DNA from 3 places in the Xenorhabdus ishibashii genome. Region 1 is predicted to be linked to each of the others. Evidence: predicted binding sites of a transcription regulator. Region 1 holds the regulator's gene; each other region holds the start of a gene.
The links. Region 1 encodes Fur, which represses iron uptake genes when iron is present. Its sites were predicted from a motif close to ATAATAATGAGAACNACTATCAA; they were not measured.

Region 1 (10,232 bases):
GATATTGCCAAAAGCAGCAAAGAAGACATTGAAGCCTTCGATATCCTGCTGCTTGGCATCCCAACCTGGTATTACGGCGAAGCTCAGTGTGACTGGGATGATTTTTTCCCAACGCTGGAAGAGATCAACTTCGAAGGGAAACTGGTTGCTTTGTTCGGCTGTGGTGACCAGGAAGATTATGCAGAGTACTTCTGTGATGCTATGGGCACCATTCGCGATATTATTGAACCTCATGGTGCCATTATTGTAGGCCACTGGCCAACCGAAGGATATCACTTTGAAGCCTCTAAGGGCATGGCGGACGATAACCATTTTATTGGTCTGGCCATTGATGAAGATCGTCAACCAGAATTGACGGATGAGCGCGTTGAAGCCTGGGTACAACAGATCACGGCTGAAATGAGCCTGTCAGAAATTCTGGGTGCTTAATAAGAAGATAAAAGCCCTTTCAGGCAGGATTATTCTTGCATAATGTGTCATGATATCTGAATAGGCATGGTTTTCATTTTTAATATCCATGCCTATAATCAGCAACGTGAAACAGAATCATGATTCCCTCACGATACCCCCAAGTATCACAAGTTCACTTAACTCAAGTTACAGGACTGAATCCGCATGACCGACAACAATAAAGCATTGAAAAATGCTGGACTTAAAGTAACACTTCCACGACTGAAAATTCTGGAAGTGCTACAGGACCCAGAATGCCATCATGTCAGTGCGGAGGATCTCTACAAAAAGCTGATTGATATCGGTGAAGAGATTGGCCTCGCCACTGTCTATCGCGTGTTGAACCAGTTCGATGATGCCGGCATTGTCACGCGCCACAATTTTGAGGGCGGTAAATCGGTTTTTGAACTCACTCAGCAACATCACCATGACCATCTGATTTGTCTCGACTGCGGTAAGGTCATTGAATTTAGCGATGAGTTTATTGAAGAGCGTCAGAAAAATATTGCTGAGCGTTATGGAATCAAGCTCTCAAACCACAGTCTTTATTTATATGGTCACTGTGCTGCTGGTGACTGCCGCAAGGATAACGCACTGCATGATGAAAAAGCATGATAGGTAAACAAGCGCCAAATAAGGTAACTGAAATAATCCGCTTCTGGTGTTTGTTCGTCTGAATAAGCTACTGCCGATTAGAATTCCAACTAATCGGCAGATTACCTTATTAATCTATTGCTCTGATTTCCCCTCATTGCTCAAAAGCAGCCGTTAGAATTTAACTTCATCGATACGGCTAAAGCGTTTTCCATCAGTACTGACAGAGCGAATTTTCACATTGCCGCTGACATGAGGTCGCTGCCTGTCATTGTAATCCTGCCATGTTTTCCCATTATCCAATGAGTATTGGATAACCATTCCCGGTAATGCAATATTGGCTTCCAGTGTTCCAGAAACAATTCGGCCGCCCGGTACAGGCAAACGATATGAAATTTTGTCTTTATCCAGCTTAGCCAGCTCACGCTGCCCGATCAGATTAGCAAAGCGCTCCCAGTCATGTTGCAGGAGAGTTGTATCAACATAGTGTGTTATTCCGCCTTTATATTCTCTGCCTTGCTGGTAATTCTGCTCCCATCTGGCTTGATGCCATGCCCGTTCCGCCAGCGGCAGTAAACGCGGATAAATCATATATTCCATTTGATCATCGGTGCGCACGGTTTCACTCCATAATTGCCCCGATACACCATAAGCGCCCGGCCAGCGTTTATTGCTATGAGCATTAAAGTGATTGCCATCCCGATCCACCGAGGTTTCAGCATTTTGTGGCATATTGTTCGGAGCAAAGCTGAAAATTTTCGCTTCATCATTAAAGCGAGTTGCCCAATAATAGCCCCGCTCTTTCGGATGGACTTCATATGGCATATCCAGATAGACATAATCAGGGCTGGAAACAATGACCCGATAACCTTTATTCGCCCAGTCATTGACAGAATCATAACCTCCCCAATACAGGGTATCCCAGAAGTTCACCGTCACCTGTTTAGTCGCAAAATCTTTTGCCGATTTAGCCTGTTTCAGTCCATCCTGCCATACCTGCATGGTGCTGATACCGTGGGCATTAACGATTTTGCTGACTTCAATGGCAAAATAACTGGCAAGTTCATCTACATCTTTAATAACACCTTGCGCTATCATTTTCTGACAAGCCTGAGATTTTGCCCACGGCTTGTCTTCGATTTTTTGGTTGATAATCCCTTTGTCTGGCACAATTGTCCCATTTTTGTCCTGATATCCTGCCCCCAAACGGATATTTTTCGCCTCATCGCCACCAAAATGCCATGTATTTAACGGCAGACCCGCTTCTTTGTGCATGGCAACAATTTCGCTAATCACTTTATTGATAAATCGTTTTGCCGAATCCATGCACGGGTTAAGGTAACTGTGGCGATCATAGAACTGCACGGAGGTGGTATTCGAGGTATCTGTCTGATCAAGCAGGCGATATTCATTAGCTTCCTGCTCTTTGCCCTGCGCCATCAGTTTCTTATAGCGCGCTTCCATCGACATCACTGCGGCACGAGCGTGGGCGGGTATATCAATTTCTGGGATCACTTCTATCTGACGGGCTTTGGCATAGTTCAGAATATCAATGTAATCCTGACGGCTAAAATAGCCACTTCCCATATTGTTATTCTCTGGCCCTGATCCCAATTGCGGCAATAAGCACTGAGTCTCACTCAAATCATGGCAACGTTGACTGCCGATTTCAGTCAATTCCGGTAAATCAGGGATTTCTAAACGCCAACCTTCATCATCACTCAAATGGAAATGGAACTTGTTCAGTTTATAGCGGGACATTTGGTCAAGCAGACGCAAGACAGCTTCTTTGCTATGAAAATTTCGCCCAACATCAAGGAACACACCGCGATATTCAAACCGAGGTGCATCTTTTGCCGTCAGTGTCGCAATCTTTGGCATACCATTGGCAGGAAGTAAGGAAAACAGCGATTGTAGGCCATAGAATACACCAGATTGATCAAATGCGATGATTTGTGCCCCTTTGGTGGTAATCTCCAATAAATACGCACCTTTTATTCGCCAAGGCTTGGTAAATTGGTTTGCGTTGATTTGAGTTGCTATTCGGTAACCGTTATCCGTTAAATGAATATCACGGGCTTTAAAACGTTCCCTGATCACGTTAATAGTTTCGCCGCTCAACCCGCCCAACTCTAATTTCACGCCACGGGATAAATCCACATCCTGGGAATGAACGGAAAGCTCTCTCGGTGTCGGAATAATCTGCCCTCGCAGTTTATCTTCACTGATCGTTGCCACTTGTTGGTTTTTTGCAAAGCGGTTTTCAGGCGTCATCAGGGTATTGTTATCCGTTGTGGTTCGTTGCCACTGTTCGCCTTTCAGATCAGATAAAAATTCGCTGATGTTTTCAGTATCGGTATTTGCCAAGATTTTGGGCGTCGCATCACCAGAAGTTGCATACCAACGCGGCATAAAATCTGTACTGTAAATCTGCCAATATTCACCAATAATGGGTAACACGATCTCTTCATTGGCTTTGATGCCCGTAAATTGCTTCGTTGGCTCCAGTTTATGTAAGTCACCGGTAATATGGGTGATTTTGTATTGATCATTATCCAATTTCAGGATTTGGCGAATACTGTGAAAATAGAGCGCCCAATCGGAAGAGTTGATTGCCTGATCACCATTGCTCAAGGTAATGTTAACCCGATTACAGGCCGCCGAATCAGCGCCAAGAATGGCACAATCTGTACCATGTGCACCCGCCTGATTATCAATGACTTTGAAATTAACTTTTAACTGACTGAGTAAATCCACAATCTGTTGTGATGACATGGATTGCTGCAATGACATTGGTGATGCCATTTCTGCATGAGCGTTGCCTATAAATCCAACTGCCGTGATAAATGCTGCCAAAGTACGTAATTTAATAGTTTTCATAAATTACCTCGTCCGAACTTATTATTTTTTCAATGGGCAAATTTTGGGGCAAATAATGTACAAGTCTGGCCAGGCAATAACCCTACATAACATGTGACTATAAGGCAATTTTTAATCTTACCTGAAGGAGTTAATTTTCATTACAAGGCTATCAAGCACAAAAAAGCGTGAAAATAATCACGCTTTTTTGTGGGAAGGATCACATTATCTTGGTGAGATTATTACTCTTGCGAAATTTTTGCCCAAGTATCGCGCAGGCCAACCGTACGGTTAAAGACCAGATGTTCAGCACCTGAGAGACGGCTATCAGCACAGAAATAACCTTCGCGCTCAAACTGATAGGTTGTTTCTGGTAAAGCATTTGCCAACCCTGTTTCGACAAATCCTTTACGGATCACCAGCGAATTCTGATTGATAGTAGACAAGAAGTCAGCTTCTGCCCCTGGGTTTGCTACGCTAAACAGACGGTCATACAGATAGAATTCTGCCGGTACACCGTGTGCTGCGCTTACCCAATGAATGACACCCTTAACCTTGCGACCATCGGCTGGATCTTTGTTCAGGGTTTGCTCGTCATACTGACAATAAATTGTCGTGATATTGCCTTCTGCATCTTTCTCAACTCGCTCGGCTTTAATCACATAAGCATTACGCAGACGGACTTCTTTACCCAGAACCAGACGCTTATATTGGCGGTTTGCTTCTTCACGAAAATCTGCACGATCAATGTAGACTTCGCGACTGAACGGCACTTCACGGCTGCCCATTTCTGGTTTGTTCGGATGGTTAGGCATTGTCAGAATAACTTCACCTTCCGGCATGTTTTCAATCACCAGTTTCACTGGATCAAGAACCGCCATCGCGCGCGGTGCATTTTCATTCAGATCATCACGGATGCAGGATTCCAATGCGGCCATTTCAACGTTGTTATCCTGTTTTGTCACACCAATACGACGACAGAATTCACGAATAGAAGCCGCAGTATAACCACGACGACGTAATCCAGAGATAGTTGGCATACGTGGGTCATCCCAACCATCAACGATTTTTTCTGTCACTAACTGGTTAAGTTTACGCTTGGACATCACCGTATATTCCAGATTCAGGCGAGAAAACTCGTACTGACGTGGATGACAATCAATCGTAATGTTATCCAATACCCAATCGTACAAACGTCGGTTATCCTGAAATTCCAGTGTACAGATGGAATGGGTGATCCCCTCCAGCGCATCAGAAATACAATGCGTGAAATCGTACATTGGATAGATGCACCACTTATTGCCTGACTGGTGATGCTCGGCAAATTTAATACGATAGATCACCGGATCACGCATAACAATGAACGGGGATGCCATATCAATTTTGGCACGCAGACACGCCTTACCTTCAGCAAATTCACCGGCACGCATTTTTTCAAACAGAGCCAGGTTTTCTTCTACACTGCGATCACGATATGGACTGTTTTTGCCTGGCTCTTTTAACGTACCGCGATATTCACGGATCTCTTCTGGACACAGTTCATCGACATACGCCAGACCCTTATTGATTAATTCAATCGCGTATTGATACAGGGTATCGAAATAGTCGGAAGAATAGCGAATATCCCCACTCCACTGGAAACCCAACCACTGAACATCAGTTTTAATCGATTCAACGTACTCGATATCTTCCTTGACGGGGTTTGTATCGTCAAAACGTAGGTTGCATTGTCCCTGATAGTCTTGAGCGATGCCAAAATTCAGGCAGATCGACTTGGCATGGCCGATATGCAGATAACCGTTGGGTTCAGGTGGGAAACGGGTATGTACGGATGTATGTTTACCAGTTGCCAGATCTTCGTCAATAATCTGACGAATAAAGTTTGTCGGGCGGGCATCTGCCTCACTCATCGTTTTTTCCTCAATGCAAAAAGCGCTTCAACATAACCTTCTATAATCTAATAAGCTGAACCGAGAAACAATACTTTGTTCGTGGGAAATGGTGGAATGGGTAAAGTTAGTGCGGAAAAGCGGGAAGTTCAAAAGCTTCCCGCTACAAAATCAACCAATTCGATGATTATTCAATACCACAATTAGTTGATCTACTTAATAAAACCTTTCGCTAATAAGTCACGCATAGCATTAGCTATCAATTCCGCGCGAGTCCCAACAACAATTTGTACACTCTGTTTATTCAGGCGAATAACCCCTGAAGCACCAAGGTGTTTCACCAATTGATTATTGACTAAATTTGAGTCTTTAACTGACAAACGCAATCTGCTGATACAAGCATCAATACTTGTCAAATTATCTGCCCCTCCCACAGCGGCAATATATTGACGCGCTTCTTCCTCAATATCGTGTACAGAGTGACGGTCTTTCTTCACCATATCGACATCATAGCCATCAGTTTCATCTGTGGCCGATAATTCACGTCCGGGGGTCATCAAATTGAATTTTTTGATGGTGAAACGGAAGACAACATAATAAAGGCAAAAGAACACCAAACCCTGCAAAATCAACATGTACCAATGGACAGCCAGTGGATTACGCGAGGAGAGTAACATATCAACAAATCCCGCACTGAAGCCGAAACCGGCAATCCAGTGCATTGCCGCTGCAATGTAAACCGAAATTCCCGTCATGATGGCATGCAAAACATAAAGCACTGGTGCAACAAACATGAAAGAGAACTCTAGCGGTTCAGTTACGCCTGTAAAAAAGGCCGCAAATGCTCCGGCCATCATGATACCCGCAACTTTGGTTTTATTTTCAGGCCGAGCACAGTGGTAAATCGCCAACGCAGCTCCTGGTAAGCCAAACATCATAATCGGGAAAAAACCCGCCTGATAACGACCAGTGATCCCCATAATAGCAGTGCCTGCTTCAATGGATTTCTGACCACCGAGAAAGTTAGGAATGTCATTAATACCAGCAACATCAAACCAGAATACTGAGTTCAGAGCATGATGCAGACCAACAGGTATCAATAGACGGTTAAAGAAGGCGTAAAGACCTGCTCCCGTTGAACCAAGACCCATGATGCTTTCACCAAATGCCACCAGCCAATCATAAACTACGGGCCAAATGACTATCAGGATAAAAGAGACAATAATCATCAAGAAAGAGTTCAAGATGGGTACTAAACGACGACCGCCAAAAAAAGACAAAGCCTGTGGCAGTTCTACTCTGCTGTAGCGGTTATACAGCTCAGCGGAGAATACACCTACCAAGATCCCAACAAATTGGTTATTTATCTTGCCAAATGCCTTGGGAACTTCTTCAATCGGAATACTTTTAATCATTGACACTGCTGCCGGAGAACATAATTTCATGACAACAATAAATCCGATAAGTCCAGCTAATGCAGCGGCTCCATCTTTATCTTTCGACATACCATAGGCGACACCAACTGCAAACAGCATTCCCATGTTATCCAAAATGGCATTACCTGATGTGATCAAAAATGCCGCCAACGCGTTATCGGCTCCCCATCCCGTTGGATCAATCCAATAACCTATACCAACTAATATTGCCGCTGCCGGCAATGTTGCCACAGGCACCATCAATGCCCGCCCAATTCGTTGTAAATAGTTCAGAATGTTCACTTATGCCCCCTTGAAGCTCCGTTAATGGAGTCTTTTAGTTAATTAATGATAAATGCCATTATTTATCTATTTATTGTGAAAGGATTTTTTAGTCTAAAAAAAATATTTTGTATCGCAAATTAAATCCCTCTGATTTGTGATTAACATCACCGCATTAGGTGAATTATCAATCAAAAACATAGCTATAACACAAAACTTATTTTATTATGAAAAATATCTCTATCACACTGAATGGGGCAAGACTCCACATAGAAAAGTATGATGTGCGCTTCTGTTCCAAAACTATCACGCACTACACTGATAATATTGAAATTCAAATATCACGTATGTCGTGTATAACTTATCTTCATTAAATTTTTTAATGCTTTTTTAAGAGGTAATCATGAGGCTAATTCCCCTAACGACGGCAAGTGACGTTGGCCGATGGTCTGCTCACTATATTGCAAGCAGAATTAATGAGTTCAATCCAACGGCTGAACGCCCTTTCGTACTAGGGCTTCCCACAGGCAGTACACCACTGGCAACCTATAAGGAACTGATTTCCCTATATCAGGCTGGAAAAGTAAGCTTCAAACATGTTGTGACATTTAATATGGATGAATATGTTGGACTATCGGAAGATCATCCCCAAAGCTATCATTCATTTATGTACCATAATTTCTTCAACCACATTGATATCCCAAACGAGAACATCAATTTGTTAAACGGAAATGCGGAAGATATTAATGTTGAATGTCAACGTTACGAAAATAAAATCAAATCCTATGGCAAGATACATTTATTTATGGGGGGTGTTGGTAATGATGGGCATATTGCCTTTAATGAACCGGCATCTTCTCTTTCTTCACGTACGCGAATTAAAACACTGACCCTTGAAACGCGAACTGCCAATTCCCGTTTTTTCAATAATGATGTGGAACAAGTTCCCAAATATGCATTAACCGTTGGTGTAGGTACGTTAATGGATGCTGAAGAAATCATGATCTTGGCAACCGGAATGAATAAAGCGCAAGCTCTGCAAGCCGCAGTAGAAGGGAATGTTAACCATATGTGGACAGTAAGCTGTCTCCAGATGCATCCAAAATCACTCATTGTCTGTGATGAACCCGCCACCATGGAATTGAAAGTAAAGACTGTGAAGTATTTCCACCAGTTAGAAGCTGACATCGTTAATGAATTCGCCAGCTAAACTGATTCAGGAGTAAAGATATCAATGTACGCATTAACTAATAGCATTATTTATACCGGATATGACAGGCTCGATAACCATGCAGTCATTATTGCGGATGGTTTGATTAAACAAGTCTGTCCGGTCAACGAGTTACCAGAAGAAATTGAAAAACACGATTTACATGGTGCAAATCTCGCTCCGGGATTTGTTGATCTACAAGTGAATGGTTGTGGTGGTGTCCAGTTTAATGAGCGATTGGAAGATATTTCAGAAGAGACTCTGCATGCCATGCAGCAAACCAATCAGCGTTACGGTTGTACCAGTTTCCTGCCTACCCTCATTACCAGTCCCGATGAATTAATGATAAAAGCCATTGAAGTGATGCGCGCCTATCTGCAAAAAAATCCCAATCAGGCATTAGGACTGCATCTGGAAGGACCTTATATCAACCCCATAAAAAAGGGGACTCACAATCCAGCTTATATTCGCAAACCCACTCTTGAAATGGTTAATTACCTGTGTCTGAATGCGGATGTTATTACCAAGATCACACTCGCTCCTGAAATGGTAGAAAGCAAATATATTCGACAATTGGCCGAAGCGGGCATTACTGTTTCTGCTGGTCATTCCAATGCCACCTATGAAGAAGCTCGGCATGGTTTCCAAAATGGTATTACGTTCTCTACCCACTTATATAATGCCATGCCGCCGATTTCTGGCCGTCAGCCAGGGCTGGTTAGTGCCATTTATGATTCACCAGAAGTCTATGCCGGCATAATCTGTGATGGAATGCATGTATCATGGCCAAATGTCCGCAATTCCAAGAGATTAAAAAATGAAAAACTTATCTTGGTAACGGATGCCATCGTTCCTGCCGGACTTGCTTCCGATGCTATGGAACAATTTACCTTTGCTAATAAAACAATATATTATCGAAATGGCTTATGTGTTGATGAAAATGGAACACTGAGCGGCTCATCAATCACAATGATTGATTGTGTTAAAAATAGTGTGGAACATGTTGGTATTGCTTTGGATGAAACGTTGCGAATGGTAACGCTTTACCCAGCCCGCGCAATCGGTATTGATAAACATCTCGGTACGATTGAGTCTGGCAAGGTAGCGAACCTGACCGCATTTACTCACGATTTCAAAATCTGCAAAACCATTGTTAACGGAAATGAAATTAAACAGCCGTGAGTATAGAGACTGATGAGTAATGAGAACGCACAGAAGCAAATTGGTAATATTGATTTAGTCAAACAGCTAAATAGTGCTGTGGTCTACCGGCTGATTGATCAGCATGGGCCAATATCACGTATCCAGATTGCGGAAGAGAGCCAACTTGCCCCTGCTAGCGTAACCAAAATTACTCGTCAGTTACTGGAACGTGGCCTGATAAAAGAAGTCGAACATCAGGCCTCCACTGGCGGAAGACGCGCAATCTCTATTATTACTGAAACACGCCATTTCCATACTATTGGAGTCCGACTTGGGCGCCATGATGCAACCGTGGCGCTATTCGATATGAGTGGCAAGACGTTAGCGGAA
Region 2 (10,232 bases), 380 kb from region 1:
GCAGGTATCATTGAGAAGCAGAAACCGAGTGCCTGCATACGCTCAAAGTTCCACGATCCTTGAAAGAGGTTAGAACGGAGGAATACACCACGAATATCGCTTTGTGTCAGCTTTTTCTGACCCATATTTGTTGCCTCTGACATGTTGTTTATCCTCTTAATCTAATTCGTTATCAAGGTCGTTTGGGGTATTACCAGCATGGGCGACGGCCTGTGATTGATTGTATTTTGGGCTAAGCTGGATATACAGGATTGCCATGACAATACCAATCACACCTAATGCAACAAGGTTGAAGTTAGTGAAGGCCGCTGTGACGAAACCAAGGTAGAAGAACGGCATCAGATAACCTGCGCGCATCATGTTAATCACCATTGCATAACCGACAACCACGATCATACCGCCGGCGATATTCAGGCCGCTGGTGACCACTTGTGGAATGGAATTCAACATATGCTGAACTTCAGAAGTTCCTACTGATACAGCAACAATCAGGGCAGGGATAGCGATTCTCATAGCCTGAAGCATCAATGCTAAAATGTGAAGGACGCTAATTGCACGAAGATTGCCGTTTTCTGCGGCTCTATCTGCCGCGTGTTGGAAACCAACAGTTAAGGTACGGACAATGATAGTCAGAACCTGGCCTGCTGCTGCCAGCGGGATAGCCAGTGCGATACCGGCACCGACATCTTGCCCACCAGCGATAACCAGAATGGTTGAAATGATGGAAGCCAATGCTGCATCGGGGGCAACTGCTGCACCGATATTCATCCAGCCAAGGGCAATCATTTCCAGCGTACCACCGATGATAATGCCGGTTTTCATATCGCCAAGCACTAAGCCGATTAATGTACAAGCAACTAATGGCCGGTGAAATTGAAATTCATCAAGAATTGAATCCATGCCTGCAATACAGGCAACGATGAATATCAACACAAGTTGAACAACGGTAATTTCCATTGTTTTTCTCCTGTAACCAAATGTAATTTAGTAAGAATTTTGTTATTGAGTAATGGTTAGTAAAATGACATCTGTTCTTATCGTTAAACTTTTTTCAGCAGATCCATCATGTTCAAACGGGTATCACTGGCAACCTTACGGGCTTCCAGCTCTATGCCACGAGAGTTCAGCTTTTCAAAGGCTTCAATGTCAGTCTTATCAACAGAAATTGCGTTGTTAATCTGGGTTTTTCCTTGACGGAAAGCCATACCACCGATATTTACGGATTCGATAGCGACGCCACCTTCGACAATACGCAGGACATCTGTTGGATTGGTGAACAACAGCATGACGCGCTCACCGGCATATTTGGGATTGTTGTAAACCCGAACGCACTTGGCAACGTCGATAACATGTGCGCTAACGCCAGGAGGTGCAACTTGTTTCAACAAGGTAGAACGCACCGTATCTTGGGTAACTTCATCACTGACGACAATGATACGCTTGACATTAGTTTCTTTCGTCCAGCGGGTCGCTACTTGGCCGTGGATAAGGCGGTCATCAATACGTGCGAGAGCTATTTTCATATGGCCGCCCGCAGACGTTGTTGAAGTTGCTGAAACAGGTGCAGCGGTAGGGGCTGGTTTAACAGGTTCAGGTTTGGCAGGCTCTTCATCTTGCTTTGCTTTGAGGGCTCTGATCCCTTCTTTGCCGGTTTCCAATGCAACAGAAACCAGTTCTTCCATGGTTGGATCATCGTCCCGACACATGAAAGCTTCAACAAGCATCGGGACATTTACACCAGTGATGATTTCATAGTTGTCTTTATCAACCACGATGCGGTTTGCAGCATTGAATGGACTGCCACCCCAAGTATCGACAAAAAACAGCACGCCTTGTTCTGTATCAAGCGATTTCAGCTTTTGGTTGTATTTCTCGAATAACGTATCAGCATTTTCACCGGGCACAAAGTCGATATAAGAAACATTTTCCTGCTCCCCAATCAACATTTCTGTGGTATGGAGCAACTGTTCTGCTGCCGCCCCGTGTGTGCCAATCATAATGGCTATACTCACTTGTTTACCCCTCTCTGTAACAATTGAATTCAGAACTATTGCAAGTTCACACTCAATATTTCTAATGTATTGAATCTCCTATCAATCAATAGGATAGTCGTGAGCATAAAACGGTCATGGTTTTATATTCTGTTACATAAGAAAATATGCCATTAGATTATCATTAGCAGCCTTCAAGAAAATTGCTATCAGTCAGAAAAATTAAGTCAGGCTATTTAGACAGGGTAAAACAATATTTTATTCCGATAAACAGTAATAACTTGTATTTAAATTTTGTATTTTTATTATAAAATGGTATTTATTTCTGTTCTCGGTAACATTTTTTTAATTTTTTTATAAAAAAATTGAGATGTTTTTATCGCAAAATGGGAAATAATGTACTTTATTAACTCGTTTCAGCCAAAAAAATATCCCTGCCAAATGGCAGGGATATTATTTCAACTAAAATTTAAATGTAGAAAAAATAGGCAAAATTGTTGTTTTATGTATGATAAATGAACGATGTGTTATGTTAGTCACATTGAACTTTTATTGCCAAACCACCGCGTGAAGTTTCACGGTATTTCGCGTTCATATCTTTGCCCGTTTCATACATGGTCTCAATCACTTTATCGAGAGAAACACGAGGTTCACTGGTACGGCGGAGTGCCATACGGGCAGCATTGATCGCTTTAACTGATGCAATAGCATTACGTTCAATACAAGGAACTTGCACCTGGCCGGCAACCGGATCACAAGTCAAACCGAGGTTATGCTCCATGCCAATTTCTGCTGCGATACAAACCTGTTCAGGGCTTGCGCCGAGTAGTTCGGCAATGCCGGCTGCTGCCATAGAACAAGCTACCCCAACTTCACCCTGACAACCAACCTCAGCACCCGAAATGGAAGCATTCATCTTATATAAGATGCCGATTGCACCGGAAGCCAGAAAATAGCGGGTATACAGTTCCGGTGTCACAGGTTCGATGCAGTGATTGTAATAAGCCAAAACGGCAGGGACGATACCACATGCGCCATTGGTTGGTGCAGTAACAACACGGCCACCGGCGGCATTTTCTTCATTGACGGCCAACGCAAACATATTGATTAAATCAACGACATTCATTGGGTCATTAGATAATTTGTTTGATGATGTCAGCATACGGTGTAACGCTGCTGCGCGGCGAGGAACGCGCAATGGGCCTGGCAAAACCCCTTCTGTGTTCAGGCCACGCTCAATGCAGGCTTGCATGGTTGCCCAGACATCCGCGAAATACTCAGCAATTTCTTCTTGGCTGTGTAAATCCAATTCATTTTTCATCATCAGGCCAGAAACAGACAGGCCTGTTTTATTACAGTTCATCAGCAGTTCAGCCGCAGAGCTGTAAGGGTAAGAAACAGGTTTGGAATCCTGGGATGGCTTGCCAAAATGCTCTTCATCAACAATAAAACCACCACCGATAGAGTAGTAGGTTTTGCTGTAAACTTTTTCGTCACCGGCGAACGCATGAATTTGCATGCCATTTTCGTGCAGTGAGAGGTTATCGCTACGGAAGTTCATACCGCCATCGCGAGGAAAATCGACTTCGTGTAAACCATTTGCCAGCGGCAAACGTTCAGTTTGCTCAACATCACGAATAAAACCAGGGATTGAATCAATATCAACGGTTGCCGGCATATTACCTGCCAGCCCCATGATGATAGCAATATCCGTATGGTGACCTTTCCCGGTTAATGAAAGTGAGCCGTATACATCAACAGCTACACGCGTGATAGAGGACATTACCCCCAGGTTTACAAGATCATCGACAAATTGTTTGCCTGCTTTCATAGGACCAACAGTATGAGAGCTGGATGGGCCAATACCCACCTTAAACATGTCGAAAACGCTAATCACGCCAGACTCCTTTAAAGAAGAGAGATATAGTTATTTATATAAAGCGCGCTACTTTACTGTTATTTGGTAGTGTTGATAAAGGAGTTTACAGTTTTTTTTTAATTATAATAGCAATTGATATGATTATGGATAAGTAATGCACAGTTTTGTGGTGTTTTGCGTCCAATTCAGAGCGTTTTTTGCACTTGCTGTGCTAAGCGATAAATAATGGCTGCGGTCAATCCCCAAATCATATGCTCTTGGTGCCAATAAAAATAGACTCGGCGTTGTTGATTACGGCGTTTTATATCCAGATACCGATAATGGGGAAGGGAAAGTGTCTCAATCAGTGGAATTTCAAAAATACTTGCTACTTCTGCTGGATTAGTTCGAAAGGAAATGGGGGCGGCAACTAACCCAATAACTGGAGTGACACGATAACCGCCAATGCTATCCAAAGGGGCTAATTGCCCCAATATTTGTACCTTATCTTGCGGCAGGCTGACTTCTTCTTCTGCCTCCCGCAAGGCAGTGGCAATAAGGGAAGCGTCTTCAGGATCAGCCGCTCCGCCCGGAAAAGCAATTTGCCCTGCGTGGGAGCGGAGGCTTGCGGAGCGTTGGGTGAATAACAGCGTTGGTTCTGGCTTACATATAATCGGCAATAATACCGCCGCATTCCGTTGATTGCTGGCTAAATGTGCTGGTCGTGCAGGAAGCTGCAATTGAAACCGATGAATGAAGTCAGAGAGCGATGTCATGGTATAGATAGTTCCCCTAATTGAGGTAAGATCCGTCCGAGTTTATCAAATGTTTCCTGGTATTCTTTTTCAGCGATGCTATCTGCGACGATACCACCCCCTGCCCAACAGTAGATTTTTCCTTTTTCTGTCAGTAAGGTACGAATAGTAATATTGCTGTCCATTGTACCGCAGAAACTAATATAGCCAACCGCACCACAATATCCATGTCTGCGATGTGGCTCCAATTCTTCAATGATTTCCATAGCCCTGATTTTAGGGGCACCTGTAATTGATCCACCTGGAAAACAGGCACGCAGTAAATCTGTAGCATGATATGTGTCAGGCAAGGTTGCTGTAATGGTGCTGACCAGATGGTGTACGGCAGGAAAAGGTTCAACAACAAATAATTCGGGCACTTTGACCGAACCAGGTGTGGCAACTCGCCCAATGTCATTTCTCAGCAGGTCAACAATCATCAGGTTTTCCGCGCGATCTTTGCGTGAATTTGCTAATTTTTCTGCTTGCAATTGATCTTCATCGGTGTCTTGCAATCGGGGCAGAGTTCCCTTTATTGGGCGCGTCTGAATGTGATTATCTTGCAAAAGAATAAAGCGTTCAGGGGAAACGCTGATAATGCAGTGCTCAGGTAAGCGGATAAAAGCAGAAAAGGGAGCCTGATTACTTTCATTGAGCTGGATAAATGCCTGCCATTCATCTCCTGCATATTTGGCATGGAACCGTTGTGATAAATTGACTTGATAGCAATCTCCCTCTCGTAGGTAGCGATGGATTTGAGCAATTTTTTCGTGGTATTGCTGTGCTGTCATATTGGATTGCCACGAACTTGTCAGGGAAAAGCCTTCTTTCCTGTTTTCTCGCTGAGATTCTAACCATGTCAGCCGTTCGTCAATATTGTGGTAACCCAGTAACGTCGCTTTCTTTAGCTGATGATCAATAATCAATCCCCAATCGTAAATCCCTATAGCCATATCAGGAAAACTCAGTTCATTGGTAGCTAATTCAGGTAACTTTTCGATACGTCGTCCGAGATCGTATCCCCATATACCTAATGCTCCCCCTTGAAAAGGGAGATCTGGATCAAACTGAGCATCAATACCACTGGCGTGAAGGTGCTCATTTAATAGCAGGAAGGGATCTTCCTGAGAAAGAGAAACCTTCCCATTACGATTAATTTCGGTAGATGTTCCTTGAGTAACAAGAGTTGTCACAGGTTCGGCGACGATAATATCAAATCGATTATGCGGATGTTTGGCGGTTCCAGAATGTAACAGCATGGCCCAAGGTAATGCAGAAAGGGGGGCGAAATAGTGAATGGCGAGATCAGGAGAATAGGGTAATTGTCGTTTTTGTAATGCAATTTTCATGACGGCATCAATATTGGTGTTTGGCAATCCACAAGGAATAACATATTAATCCACGGAGATTATCACACAATCTCGCTCCTGACTTGAGATAAAACAGGCTATAATCGCCGTTTGCCAATAATTGCTATGTTTTGTTTGAGGTTATAACGATGTTTTCAGGTATGCCAGCACTATCCCATGAAGAGCAACAAGTTGCCGTAGAAAGGATACATCAGCTCATTTCCGAAGGAATGGGCAGCGGAGAAGCCATTGCTATTGTTGCTCAGGAATTACGTGAAAAGCACCAGAACAATGAGCAGATCCATGTTTTATTTGAAGATGGTGAAAACTAGACGCAACGCATTTTTAACAAAACTCACATAATTACTTTCTACTGCATGTTAATTTGTAGCTGCTTTTAATCCATACTATTTGAATGGTAATAGGAGGTAATATTATGAAGGCAAGTCAGTTTATTCGTCGTATTGGTTTACTGAGTGCAGGTACTCTGTTTTCTGTTTCGTTTATTGCAACCGCAGCCGAGAGTGAGCGTGTAGCAAAGTTTATTTCTTGTAAAAATTTAACCAAAGATCAAGTAGCAGCACAGGTTAAGCAAGATTTCTTACAAAATCGTATTAATCACTGGGATAAGGACAAAAAGCAATTAGGCACTTCAAAACTGATTGCATGGGTGAATGTCAATGATATTACTGGCGATACGAACGCATTGCAGGTTCCTTTGATCGTCCGAGGTACGAAAAAAGATAAAAGTTACAATGTCACAATAGATTGTCAAAAAGAGACTATTAGTTATAGTGAAGTAAAGTAAATAAAAGCAAATAATTTGTCACACTATCTTTTCTTTAAATATATACGGGATACTGGAAAAGTATCCCGTTTTGTTTAAACAGTGAGAGGGCTTTATGACGGAACAACGGAAACTTTATCCCGCTTATGATGCGTATCAAACAGGGTATCTGAATACGGGAGATGGGCACCAGATTTATTGGGAATTGTGTGGCAATCCAAAAGGTAAACCTGCCGTATTCATTCATGGCGGCCCTGGTGGGGGGATAGCAAATTATCATCGTCAGTTATTTGATCCTGAACGCTATCATATTATGTTATTTGATCAGCGTGGCTGTGGGCGTTCTAAGCCCCATGCCAGCCTGGAAAATAATACAACATGGCATTTGATAGAGGATCTTGAACGGCTGCGTAATCTTATGGGTGTTGAGAAGTGGCTGATTTTTGGTGGCTCATGGGGATCAACACTGTCTTTGGCTTATGCTGAAAAACACCCAAATAGTGTGTCAGAATTAGTGCTCAGAGGGATTTTCTTACTCCGTCCACAAGAGTTGCACTGGTACTATCAAGAAGGCGCTTCTCGTTTTTTCCCAGAAAAATGGGAACGTATGTTGTCTATCCTATCAGAAGAAGAGCGCAATGATGTAATAGCCGCCTATAACAAACGGCTGACCAGTGAAGATTTGCAAGTACAGTTGGAAGCTGCACGTTTATGGAGTCTCTGGGAGGGAGAAACAGTAACATTACTGCCTTCTACAAACTCAGCCTCTTTTTCAGAGGATAATTTTGCCCTGGCGTTTGCACGTATTGAAAACCATTACTTTATCAATAATGGTTTTATGGATGAAACCCAGCAATTACTGGATCATATTGATGTGATCAGGCATATCCCCGCTGTGATTATACATGGACGCTATGATATGGCATGTCAGATACAGAATGCGTGGGATTTGGCAAAAGTATGGCCGGAGGCTGAATTGCATATTGTGGAAGGGGCTGGTCACTCTTTTGATGAAGCCGGCATTTTACACCAACTTATCAAAGCCACTGATAAATTTGTTGGCAAATAGATTTATTGGAAATAGTTAAGATGTAACCACCCGCAAAGGGTGGTTATCCTTTTTATCATTCCCTCAACGACTTTTAGGTTCATAAGGCAGGCGTGACAGTAATCTTGACTGCTGGCGGTAATGCTGCAAGCGTTGTTGGAAATAGTCTTGCAGATGTGCAGGTTGTGATTGTTCAACAGTGTCAGGAATGACAGGCATGTTATAACGTTCTTTAAAAGCAACACCGGATGCTGCTAAATCAACATTGACCTTATCCATTTCATCTTTAGATAATTTGGCTAAGTTATGTTCCATTTTTGGCCTCTCTGAAAACTCATTTTTAATTTATCTAAAAGAAAATTAATAGACTCTCTTTTGTTTAGCAAGCTGTTTTAAAAAGAGCAAAAACGTATCTAATAAACATAAATAATATCAATTCTCATTTTTATTAAAAATTATTTTCTGAATAAAAATTTAATTAAATAAAATTGATTCTTATTTTCTTATATTTAATGAGATTTATTCTTATTGGTTTTTATAAATAAAATCCTATTTATCAATTAATTGCATATTTTTATTTTGTTTTTGTATTATGTGTTTTTAATTGGCATAATACGCAAAATTTAATAAATTATTAGGAGAGTTGGCCGATGTTAAAACAAGAAATGATCAAAAAATTAAATGAGCAATTAAATCTGGAATTTTATTCTGCAAATTTATACCTGCAAATGAGTGCATGGTGCAGTGATAAGGGATATGAAGGCGCAGCCGCGTTTTTAAAGACGCATTCACAGGAAGAGATGCAACATATGCAACGCTTGTTTGATTATTTGGGTGACACAGGTTCAATGCCTGTATTGGGCGCTATTCAGGCTCCTCCTGTAGAATTCAAATCTATCTCCGATGTGTTTAACCAGACTTATGAGCATGAAAAATTGATCACAGAAGAAATCAATAAACTTGCCCATGTCGCGATGACGACACAAGACTATTCCACTTTTAATTTCTTGCAGTGGTATGTTGCGGAGCAGCATGAAGAAGAAAAACTGTTCAAATCTATTCTGGACAAACTAGAGATGGTAGGGGAAAGTGGAAAAGCCCTGTTCTTGTTGGATAAAGATCTCAAGGGATTATCTGCGGCACCAGCACATGCCTGATTCTTGCATGTTTCAACTTGAGTTTTGCTGGTTATTCTGCCATTTAAAATCTACTAAGTAGAGAAAATAACCGGATAAATCAATTTGATCTGTTTTCCATCGTAACTCCGTTTCTTTGTGTTTTTTTCATGCCTTGTGAAACTGGGGTTACGGTTCTCCCTCTTTATATTCCCATTTTTGCGTAGTGCCTCACAGGTCGGGACATTACTCGCTGATTATCGCAGATTAAACAGATTTTTTGGTATAGAATCTCCTTTTAAACATAAAAAATTCATCTACATATTAAAGGGTTATCTATATGTTTATTCTTAACATCCGTTCATCCTGGACCAAACTATCTGCTCTTGTGGTTCTGTTTGTCGGCATGTCTTGTCAGCAGGCTTTGGCCCATGCTCATTTGAAAGATCAGACTCCCGCAGAAAATACAACGGTTGAAGCAGCCCCACAAACTATCACTTTGAACTTTTCAGAACGTATTGAGCTTGGGTTCAGTAAGGTAAAATTGATTGGCCCAGAAAAGAGCGTAATTAAAACAGGTAAATTAGAACTCGATCCTGAGACCAAAACCAAGTTAATTCTGCCAGTTGAAGGCAAACTTGCTACAGGAAAATACAGTGTTGACTGGAGTGTACTTTCTGTCGATGGTCATAAAACAAAAGGCGTTTATAGTTTTACCGTAAAATAATGATTTCTCTAGAGGCGCTATACGTATTCTGCCGTTTCTCTCATTTTGTGGTCGTTATGTTGATGTTTGGCCTTAGCTTATTCACTGTAATGCTTGTTTCTGGTCATTTCTCGCTCCTGATGAGAGAACGGTTAAAAGTTGGTGTTTTAATCAGCACCGTGCTGGCTTTTATCACCTCAATCATCTGGTTTATTGTACAGGCTGGATTAATGGGAGATGGCTGGCACGATGTTTATGCTCTGGATATCTGGCTGTCTGTCTTGGAAACCTCTTTTGGACAAGTATGGAAATGGCAGTTATTGACTGCTGTACTTGCTGTTGGTGGGCTGTTCCTTTCTAATATTAAGGTCAGAAATTTCCTGTTATTAGGTTGTTCTTTCATTTTACTTTCAAGCCATGCTTTCATTGGACATGCCGCTATGTATGAAGGAAACATAGGGTTATTACTTCAAGCCAATCAGGTTATTCATTTACTCAGTGCAGGTTACTGGTTTGGTGGATTGTGGCCATTCTTACTGTGTCTGCAATTCTTGCGATTACGTCAATCAGTAGAAGCAAACTTA
Region 3 (10,232 bases), 120 kb from region 1:
TAATACCGCCTTTAAGAAGGCATACTTACAGAAGAAATAAGAAAGGAGGAAAGGCGGTGGAAGTCTTTATTGCCACTTTTATCTTTTTCTTGCTGGCTTTTGCTGGCATGGCGTTAGGCTATATTTTTAAGCGCAAAAGCATTCAAGGAAGCTGTGGTGGCTTGGGAAGCATCGGCGTAGAAAAAGTGTGTGATTGTCCTGAACCTTGCGATGCTCGTAAAAAACGCATGGCGAGGGAAACTGCCCGTCAAGCACAGTTGGAGAAGCATCGTATTCTTTAATATTTTTTTACCGTCAAGCAACTTTGTTGTTAGAAAAAATGCCCTGCTGCCAGATAAACAGCGGGGTTTTTTGTTGTTTGTTCAGGGATGACTGTTCAATGTGTATTAAAAAGGTGGCATTCCTTGTGGGCTTGCTGCAAATAATTTTTCACTGAGCTTATTGAGATACCCAAATTTTCCGCAACTTCTTTATAACGCAAGCCTTGGAGTTGAGTGAGTAGAAATGTCTGCCGAACCTTTGCCGGAAGTTCATCCAGAGTCTTATCTATCTTTTCTAACTGTTCTAACAGCATAAGTTGATTCTCAGAAGAATTGGCTGAGATTTCAGGTTGTTCACTGACATAGTCCAGATAATTGTCTTCCAGTTTTTTCCTGCGCCAGTAATTGGAGAGGGTTCTGCGTGCTATTGTCATTAAAAAAGCTCTTGGCTGGCGGATATTTTCCAGATCCGAAGATTGCATCAATTTGATGAAGACCTCATGAACGAGATCTTCAGCCTGATTGGGATAAGCACTGTTTTGTCTGATCCAGTTGCATAACCAATGATGGTAATCGGTATAGAGTTTCTGGGTGATTTGATTGTGCTTAAATGTGCTTTTTTGCACCGCCATAATGATATTGCCTGATAGGATATAACTGATAATGGTTATTATTTGTATTTGATGAGAGGAAGTCAATGCAGCGTTTGGAAACCTAACCCTCTTAAGGTAAGAGGGTTAGGTATTGGAGGGTTAAGTATCAGTTAGAATTGCTGTGAAATGCTGAATTTATAATTCCGGCCAATACCTGAGACTTCCTCTCCTAAGTACGGAGAGTAATCACGGTTGAACAGGTTATCGATAGTGACTCGTGCTTCAAATCCTTTGATAAAATCAGGGCGCCAGCTTGCAAACAGACCGTGCAAGGCATAACCACTGCTCTTTGGTAGTGACCAATTTTTAACCAGTGGCTCTTTATCTTCTGGTGAACGATCTTGCTTACGGATAAAGTCACCTTTCCATCCCATTACCATCTGCCATTGTGGGAGCTTGAACCCTAACATGGCATGTGCAGAAGTTGGTGGTATTTCTACAAGCCAGGTTTTATGCTCTGACCATGGATCGCGCATAGAAGTATCACGCTGGCCACGCATTGTAGAGAAAGATAATTTTCCGAAGAGTGTGCGGCTGTCATAGAAGGTTTCTATTTCCAGCCCCTCGATGGTATATCCTGACAGGTTGCGATAGTTTGCTTGTGGTTTTTCACAGTTGTAGTACGGTACTAAGCCATCAGCTTGGGCTTTACAGTAAACTCCACGTTTTTTAAAGATCTCATCTTTACCACGGTTGCGGAATAAGGTGGTACGGATTTGTAGGCTATCATCTTCAAATACCACATTATTGAAGTCGAGAATTGCACCAAGGCGTATCCCTGTCATTCTCTCAACATCGAGATTACGGCTTGAGCCTCTAAGACTACCGATCCCTTGTACCTCATATTGTTCATCAACTACTGGTGCACGCCATGTACGGCTGACATCAGCAAACAGTGAAAGATTTTTATTGGTTTGCCACAAAATGCCCAAATGGGGTGACCAGCCAGTATAGGTTACACTGCTATAGTCATGATTGATTTCTGGTGATTTATCGTTGTATATGGATGCGTTATTTTCTTTACCCCTATTTTTGACATGATCATAGCGAACACCCGGTGTGACGGTGACGTTGCCTATTTTCAGGGAATCTTGAATATAGAAACTGTAAGTGAATTGATCGCCAGCAGGCATATAGCCTGGCTGATAATAACCATAGTTATAGTTTTTATACTTTATTTTGCTTTTATCGAACATCAGCACATTGCGTTCGTTTTTATGCAAGCGAGTGCCCACCAGTAATTCGTGTTCAATCATACCTGTTGAGAATACGCTTTTATTGTTGATATCAACCAGATTATCGATGTAATCAACCCAGCTTTTGTTTCCCATGGAAGAGCTGTAATTAGCTATGACATTTTCTGGACGATGGTCATTTTGCTTAGTTTTTGAATAAGCATAAATCATCGTCAGGTTCAGCCAAGGATTGTCCTCTGGAGCGATATTCCACTTGGCAGTGTAGTTTTGATCAATCTGATTACGAAAAACGAGTTTTCTCTTCCATGCACCATCCCAACCATATTTTTCTATATCGTAGGCTGAAGGAACATTCATTTTATCTCGTTTAGCTGCCCAAGGTTGCCAGCCATCTGATTCAGATCGCATAGCAGATAAACTTACCGTGTGAGCGTCACTGGGATAAAAGTTGGTTTTCAATAAATAAGATGTTTGGTTGTTTTGTGAAAACTCAAAACGTGTACCATCAGGGCGTTTAATATTGTGCCCATTGCGCTTGCTCACATAGAGCAATCCATCAGCAAAACCGTTAGGATCTCTGCCATATATTGCGCCACTATTGATCCACTGCCTGTCATTCGTGTGGTAGCTTTGTTTGACAAAGCCACCCCAATCTTCATCAGGGCGCAACAAATCGTTCGCATCTTTTGTCACAAGTTTGACCGAACCACCAAATCCACCATTTCCGTTGAGTAAATTGTGTGGCCCTTTATCAACCTCGACACGTTTGATTAACTCAGGCTCAATAAAGACGGAACCCTGACGATACTTTTCGAATCCTTTTGGCGCATCATCCAGAGTGATTTTGATATCTTCCTGGTCGCCCATGCCCCAGATATTCAGCGTTTGCCCGCCGGGACGCGGAGAGCCGGCCATTGAAACACCAGGAAGCTGCTCGAGTAACTGAGCAACATTATCGGCCTGGGTTCGGTCAATATCCGCCTTTTTGAGTACTGAACTTCCCGCACTGGTGCTGTTGTGTAAACTCTCAACAACGGAAAGTGTGGGTAATTTTATCACCTCATTTTTCTTTTCAGATTTTTGCTCTTTGGGATCTTCGATCGCGTAAGCAGTGCTGGAAAGTGCCGCTCCTAATATTAATGTCCCTGAAAGTGTACCTGTTAAAATTTTCTGAATCATGGTAGCGATTGGGCGTTTTTCTAATTTTTGACTATTATTTGCCATAAATTTCCTGAAATATGATCAAGTGAAATATTTTCAATGTAGTAAGTCACCTGATAAATCAAAAAAGGCAAATAAAAATGAGAATTATTTTTATTTGCTTATGGGGTTTTGGAAAGCATACCATACGATGGTGAAATTTAAGTCAAATTTCCTTAGTGTAAGGGGTTCGTCAATGAAGAAAAAGATCCTTGGTTCTCTGATCCTGGCAGGTATCGTGGCACTGATTGCTGGTTGTGATGACGCATCTAAAAAAGCGGAAGATCCAGTACAGCAAACGGAAGAAAGCGCAGTGCACAAGAAAACTGTGACTGAACAAACAGCCACGGATGTAACGGATAATGCAAAAGCAAAATCACAGGAGGTAAAGGAAAATGCTTCACGTGAAGACCATAGTTTGATTGATAAATCTAATGAAGCCGCTGAACAAATGAAATCCAAGGTAACGGATATACAGAATCAAGCGACTAAAACAGCGAGTGATGTGATGGAGGCTATGAAAGCGAAAACGGATGATATCCAGCATCAGGCTAATGATAAACTCGATCAGCTTTCAGGTGCCATGAAGTTGAAGACGGAAGAAATAAAGTCTGAGGCTGATAAAAAGGCGGATGATTTAATTAATCACCTTAAAGGCAATGGTCTTAAAGATGATGGTGATAAAAAAGAAGAAAATTAATTTATCTTCTTAATTCAAGATATTATTGGTATAAAGTGAATTGCATCATAAGGGTGATCTAAAAATGGTCACCCTTATTATTTTCAATCTAAACCAAGTCTTGATTTCTTATCCTAACTTGACTTGCTTATCTATCTAAAAGCAGGTTAGATGTAGACTTTGTAAATTATAATCAGGGTATGGTAATGGAAATAAAATATAGCACAGGAAGACAGAATTCCGAATTAATTCAGCAAGCATTTGCCATTCGCAAACAAGTATTTACGGATGAACAGGGATTTGATGCAGAGATTGATATTGATGAGTATGATGATATCGCTTTGCATGTGGTAGTATTTGATGGTGAAAAACCAATAGGCGTATTACGGGCGATCCTGAAAGATAATAACATACTCAAAGTTGGGCGTGTTGCAGTATTGAGACACTATCGCGGTCAGGGAGTAGGTCGTAAAGTTATGGAATTTATTGAAGATTATGGCAGAAGAAATAACATTGAGACTCTCGTTTTATCTGCACAATGCCATGCTCAGCCATTTTATGAAAGCCTCGGTTATCAAGTTCAGGGCGGGATTTATTTGGAAGAAGGTGCAGAACATATCTTTATGACTTTGAATTTAATATCGTAACAAGATAATTATTGCTATGGGTAATATAAATACGGGAAAAATGAGGGTTCAAATGATATTACGTGAATACCTCAATTTCCCATATTAGTGATTTATTCAGTTTTTGTGAAAATGCATTTTGATTAACTGTTTTTTACTCGTTGGCGGACAGGAACATCATTGGCAACATAATAGTTTGCCTGACTGCGGGGCAGAGGAGAAATTCCCCTGATTTTATCAGCAATTTTTTCAGCAATCATGATCGTTGTAGCATTTAAATTACCAGTAATAATTGTCGGCATGATAGAGGCATCAATCACCCGCAAATTTTCAATGCCATGCACACGTCCTTGACCATCCACAACCGCCATTTCATCTGTCCCCATTTTACAACTGCATGATGGATGAAATGCAGTTTCAGCATGTTCACGAATAAAGGCATCTAACTGTTCATCGGTTTGAATTTCAACACCTGGGCTGATTTCACGTCCGCAATATGGCGCCAGCGCTGGTTGCGCCATAATTTCCCGCGTAATGCGAATAGCAGCCCGGAACTCCTGCCAATCTTGTTCTGTTGACATGTAGTTAAATAAAATACTCGGATGCTGACGCGGGTTCCGTGATTTAATTTTAACTCGCCCCCGACTTGGTGAGCGCATAGAGCCGACATGAGCTTGAAAACCATGTTGATTGACAGCATTGCTGCCGTTGTAGTTAATCGCAACGGGCAGGAAGTGAAATTGAATATTTGGCCAGGCAAATTTTTCGTGGGTACGAATAAAGCCACCTGCTTCAAATTGGTTGCTGGCACCAATACCTGTCCCTTTGAATAACCATTCAGCACCAATTTGGGGTTGGTTATACCATTTCAATGCGGGATAGAGGGAGATAGGTTTGAGGCATTCATATTGCAAGTACATTTCAAGGTGATCTTGTAAGTTTTGTCCAACGCCTGGCAACACGTGCACCGCAGGAATACCAAGATCATTTAATATTTCTTCGGGGCCAATACCTGAACGTTGCAGAATTTGTGGAGATGCGATCGCACCCGCGCAGAGTAAAACTTCTTTACGTGCTTTTGCCAATGTTAAATTTGAACTATTGCCTTGATAAAAATTGACGCCAACGGCTGTCTTTCCTTTAAATTCAAGGGTATCAGTCAAAGCATGGGTCATGATAGTGAGGTTGGGGCGTGATCGTGCTTGATCTAAATAACCACGGGCTGTACTGGAGCGGCGTCCCTGAGGGGTAACGGTGCGATCCATTGGACCAAACCCTTCCTGCTGATAGCCATTCAGATCGTCAGTACGTGGATAACCCGCCTGAATACCTGCTTCTACCATAGCGTGAAAGAGTTCATTATTACCTGCCTTGGGTGTCGTGACACTGACAGGCCCATCGACACCATGATAGTCATTTTCGTCAATATCTCTTGATTCAGCTTTACGAAAATAGGGAAGGCAATCAAGATAGGTCCAATCTTCCAGACCAGATTGTGTTGCCCAATGATCAAAATCCAGCGGATTACCACGGATGTAGCACATGCCATTGATAAGTGATGATCCACCCAACCCCTTACCGCGCCCGCATTCCATGCGCCGGTTATTCATGTGAGGTTCGGGATCGGTTTCATAAGCCCAGTTATAACGGGTTCCCTGCAAGGGATATGCCAGAGCTGCTGGCATTTGAGTACGGAAGTCAAATCGATAATCTGGCCCGCCAGCTTCCAGTAGCAGAACCGTCACATTAGGATCTTCCGTTAAACGAGTTGCAAGTACATTACCCGCTGAACCAGCACCGATAATAATGTAATCAAAAACCATTGTTATCTCCTCTGTTTCAGGCGTGAATTAAAATAGGGATTCAAAGTTACCTAATTCCACCTGTATTGATTTGGTTTGCGTGTAATTTTGTAGTGTAACCAGCCCATTTTCCCGACCAATACCAGAATGTTTATAGCCGCCGACAGGCATGGCTGCCGGAGATTCTCCCCAGGTATTGATCCAGCAGATCCCTGCTTCTAGCTGGTGGATCACGCGATGTGCGCGGGAAATATCTTTGGTGACTAATCCAGCACCGAGGCCATAATGTGTGTTATTGGCTCGGTTAATGACTTCATTTTCTGTTTCATAAGTCAGGATAGACATCACGGGTCCAAATATTTCTTCCTGTGTGATCAACATATCATCGGTACAGTCACTGAATACGGTTGGTGCAACAAATGCACCTTTCGCCAGTTCGCCTTCCAGCAGGCGCTTGCCGCCACAAAGCAGACGGGCATGACTGTTTTTGCCACTTTCGATATAGCGTAAAACAGACTCCATGTGTGGGAAGCTCACCAGAGGGCCAAAGTTAGTGTTGGGATCGAGAGGCGAACCAATGCGAATGCGCTTAACACGTTCAAGAATTTTTGCTTCAAATTGTGGTAGCAAGGTTTTGGGAACAAAAACCCGTGTTCCGTTCGTGCAAACCTGACCTGAACTAAAAAAGTTTGCCATCATGGCAATATCAGCAGCACGATCCAGATTGGCATCATCAAAAATGATCAGCGGAGATTTGCCCCCCAATTCCATTGTGACTTCTTTGAGGGTTGAACCTGACGCATTTGCCATAACTTTTTTACCGGTCACAATGCCACCGGTAAAAGATATTTTGGCGATTTTAGGGTGAACAGTCAGATAATGCCCGACTTCATGGCCGGTGCCAGTCAAGACATTGAAAACACCATTTGGCAAACCGGCTTCGGTATAAATTTCAGCCAACTTCAAGGCGGTGAGAGAAGTGACTTCACTGGGTTTGAAGATCATGGCATTGCCGGCAGCCAGAGCGGGGGCTGATTTCCAAAGGGCAATTTGAATAGGGTAGTTCCATGCACCGATACCTGCTACGACGCCCAATGGTTCACGGCGCGTATACACGAACGAGGATTCACGTAATGGGATCTGCTGGCCTTCAAGAGCCGGAATTAAACCAGCATAGTATTCCAGTACATCGGCGCCTGTGACGATATCAACCTGTTGGGTTTCAGAAAAGGGTTTGCCGGTATCCAGTGTTTCCAATTCAGCCAGTTCATCATTGCGTTCACGCAAGATATTCACCGCCTTGTGTAAGATCCGTGAACGTTCCACCGCAGTCATGGCGGCCCAGATTTTCTGTCCTTTTTTGGCGCTTTCAACTGCCAAATCAACATCTTGTTCTGTGGCAGACTGAAATTGAGCAATAACTTTGCCATTAGCTGGGTTAATTGCGTCAAAAATTGTATTATCAGGATTGGTGCTATCTACATAAGCACCGTGGATATAAAGTTTTTGTAATCCAAAGTGGGTCATAGATTCTCCTTAAGCGTCTATCTATTAGGTGATAAGTCAGGGCTTATCAGATAGTTCGAGTTTCTGTTCGATGTAATCGATAGTAATTTTGAATGCCCCTGCTATATCAAAAGCCTTCCGGCTTAGTGCACTCCGCAGCCAAATGCCGTCAATCAATGCCGCAAGACCTTGCGCTGCCAGCCGTGCTTCTGCTTTTGGCATGGTACGTTTAAATTCAACACAAAGATTGGAATACAAACGACGCTCATTGATTTGTTGTAACCGATACAAATTCGGTTGATGCATGCTACTCGCCCAGAATGCTAACCAGGTTTTCATTGCTGCGCTGTTGATTTGGCTGGGATCAAAATTCCCTTCGACGATAGCTTTCAACCTTTGCGCGGGAGTTGCGTTATCGAGCAGGCATAATCGGCGTGCTACAGCCATTTTTAGCTGATGCAATAGATAATGCATGGTCGCTTCCAGTAAGCCGTCTTTATCCTTGAAATAGTGACTGATAATACCGTTGGAAACTCCCGCTTTTCGGGCTATTTGCGCAATAGTTGCTTCTTGCATTCCAACTTCATTTACAACGATTAATGTTGCATCAATGAGTTGTTGCTTTCTTATCGACTGCATTCCAATTTTTGGCATGATTTTATGCTCAGAAAATCAATTATTCGGACAGTATTAAACTTTTTTTTAATTGAATGTTCAATCAAAATTAAATATGTTTTATCACAATAATTTTACAATAAAGGAGCTATTTTATTTAATGTGTTTTAAATTTTGTATTTAATTCAAGTTGTTATGTGGTTTAAGCTTTTCACGTGTTTCAATGCTATTAATTTCAGGAACTGCCTATGAATACACAAGACAGTCCAAAAAACACCCAGAAAGATACGCTGAATTCTGTCGTTTTTTTTACTTCTGCCGGACTGATTATTGCATTTTCTCTGTTCACTATTTTTTTCACAGATGCAACAAGCGTTTGGATAAAAAATACACTAAATTGGGTATCTAAAACTTTTGGTTGGTACTATTTACTGGCCGCGACACTTTACATTGTGTTTGTTGTTTTTGTTGCGGCTTCCCGTTTCGGTTCAATCAAATTGGGACCGGAGCAATCTAAGCCGGAATTCAGTTTGCTGAGTTGGGCGGCTATGCTGTTTGCCGCTGGGATTGGCATTGATTTGATGTTTTTCTCTGTGGCCGAACCTGTTACGCAATACATGCGACCGCCAACGGGTCAAGGAGAAACGATTGAAGCAGCTCGTCAGGCGATGGTGTGGACACTGTTCCATTATGGCCTGACGGGCTGGTCTATGTACGCTCTGATGGGAATTGCACTAGGATATTTTAGTTATCGTTATAATTTACCCTTGACTATCCGTTCGGCACTTTATCCTATTTTCGGTAACCGCATTAAAGGCTCAATTGGTCATGTGGTAGATATTGCGGCAGTAATAGGGACAATTTTTGGTATCGCAACGACGCTGGGAATTGGCGTTGTGCAGTTGAATTATGGACTGAAAGTTCTTTTCGGGTTACCGCAAGGATTGGGGGTTCAGGGCGGTTTGATATTATTATCTGTGGTGATAGCCATTATCTCTGTGACTTCTGGCGTAAACAAAGGCATTCGATTTTTGTCTGAATTAAATGTCCTGCTGGCGCTCGGCTTGGTCTTGTTCATTTTGTTTATGGGCGATACTGAGTTTCTGCTTAACGGATTAGTGCAGAATATCGGGGATTATATCAGCCGTTTCATGGGCATGACGCTGAACAGTTTTGCGTTTGAACGTCCAACTGAATGGATGAATAACTGGACGCTATTTTTCTGGGCATGGTGGGTGGCCTGGTCGCCGTTTGTCGGATTATTCTTGGCGCGCATTTCCCGTGGCAGAACCATACGTCAGTTTGTGATGGGAACATTAGTCATTCCATTTGTTTTTACACTGCTGTGGCTATCGATTTTTGGTAACAGTGCGTTGTATGAAATTCTTCATGGTAATCGTCAATTAGCGGAGACAGTGTTACAACACCCAGAACAAGGTTTTTACAATTTGCTGTCACTTTATCCGGCATTCACATTTAGTGCTTCTGTGGCCACCATTACCGGACTACTTTTTTATGTTACATCGGCGGATTCTGGCTCGTTAGTGCTAGGAAATTTCACCTCTAATCTGAGTGATATTAATAATGATGCTCCGAATTGGTTGCGTGTTTTTTGGTCTGTGGCAATTGGTGTATTAACGTTAGGGATACTCATGACTGATGGCATTTCTGCTTTGCAAAATACCACGGTCATTA

Region 2: ftnA (non-heme ferritin) is a predicted target of Fur. The motif match lies at 8,254-8,276, and genes of this name have one in related genera.
Region 3: Xish_RS13035 (TonB-dependent hemoglobin/transferrin/lactoferrin family receptor) is a predicted target of Fur. The motif match lies at 3,405-3,427, and genes of this name have one in related genera.

The regions. Positions count from the first base shown of each region.
Region 1 covers NZ_NJAK01000001.1:2,845,631-2,855,862, reverse strand. The annotation lists gene fldA (flavodoxin FldA) at 1-429, shown strand, start outside; gene fur (ferric iron uptake transcriptional regulator) at 616-1,065, shown strand; gene Xish_RS13595 (beta-N-acetylhexosaminidase) at 1,219-3,924, opposite strand; gene glnS (glutamine--tRNA ligase) at 4,146-5,813, opposite strand; partial or broken gene nagE (N-acetylglucosamine-specific PTS transporter subunit IIBC) at 6,017-7,510, opposite strand; gene nagB (glucosamine-6-phosphate deaminase) at 7,893-8,699, shown strand; gene nagA (N-acetylglucosamine-6-phosphate deacetylase) at 8,724-9,881, shown strand; gene nagC (DNA-binding transcriptional regulator NagC) at 9,894-10,232, shown strand, end outside.
Region 2 covers NZ_NJAK01000001.1:3,221,937-3,232,168, forward strand. The annotation lists gene Xish_RS15205 (PTS mannose transporter subunit IID) at 1-143, opposite strand, end outside; gene Xish_RS15210 (PTS mannose/fructose/sorbose transporter subunit IIC) at 157-957, opposite strand; gene manX (PTS mannose transporter subunit IIAB) at 1,041-2,012, opposite strand; gene Xish_RS15220 (L-serine ammonia-lyase) at 2,524-3,888, opposite strand; gene Xish_RS15225 (CoA pyrophosphatase) at 4,056-4,625, opposite strand; gene pabB (aminodeoxychorismate synthase component 1) at 4,622-5,992, opposite strand; gene Xish_RS15235 (YoaH family protein) at 6,142-6,324, shown strand; gene yebF (protein YebF) at 6,429-6,800, shown strand; gene pip (prolyl aminopeptidase) at 6,895-7,848, shown strand; gene Xish_RS15250 (DNA polymerase III subunit theta) at 7,912-8,142, opposite strand; gene ftnA (non-heme ferritin) at 8,478-8,984, shown strand; gene yobA (CopC domain-containing protein YobA) at 9,283-9,669, shown strand; gene copD (copper homeostasis membrane protein CopD) at 9,669-10,232, shown strand, end outside.
Region 3 covers NZ_NJAK01000001.1:2,727,059-2,737,290, forward strand. The annotation lists gene Xish_RS13020 (FAD:protein FMN transferase) at 1-40, shown strand, start outside; gene nqrM ((Na+)-NQR maturation NqrM) at 108-281, shown strand; gene Xish_RS13030 (sigma-70 family RNA polymerase sigma factor) at 377-892, opposite strand; gene Xish_RS13035 (TonB-dependent hemoglobin/transferrin/lactoferrin family receptor) at 1,024-3,333, opposite strand; gene Xish_RS13040 (hypothetical protein) at 3,506-4,009, shown strand; gene Xish_RS13045 (GNAT family N-acetyltransferase) at 4,195-4,635, shown strand; gene betA (choline dehydrogenase) at 4,758-6,437, opposite strand; gene betB (betaine-aldehyde dehydrogenase) at 6,465-7,943, opposite strand; gene betI (transcriptional regulator BetI) at 7,980-8,576, opposite strand; gene Xish_RS13065 (choline transporter) at 8,786-10,232, shown strand, end outside.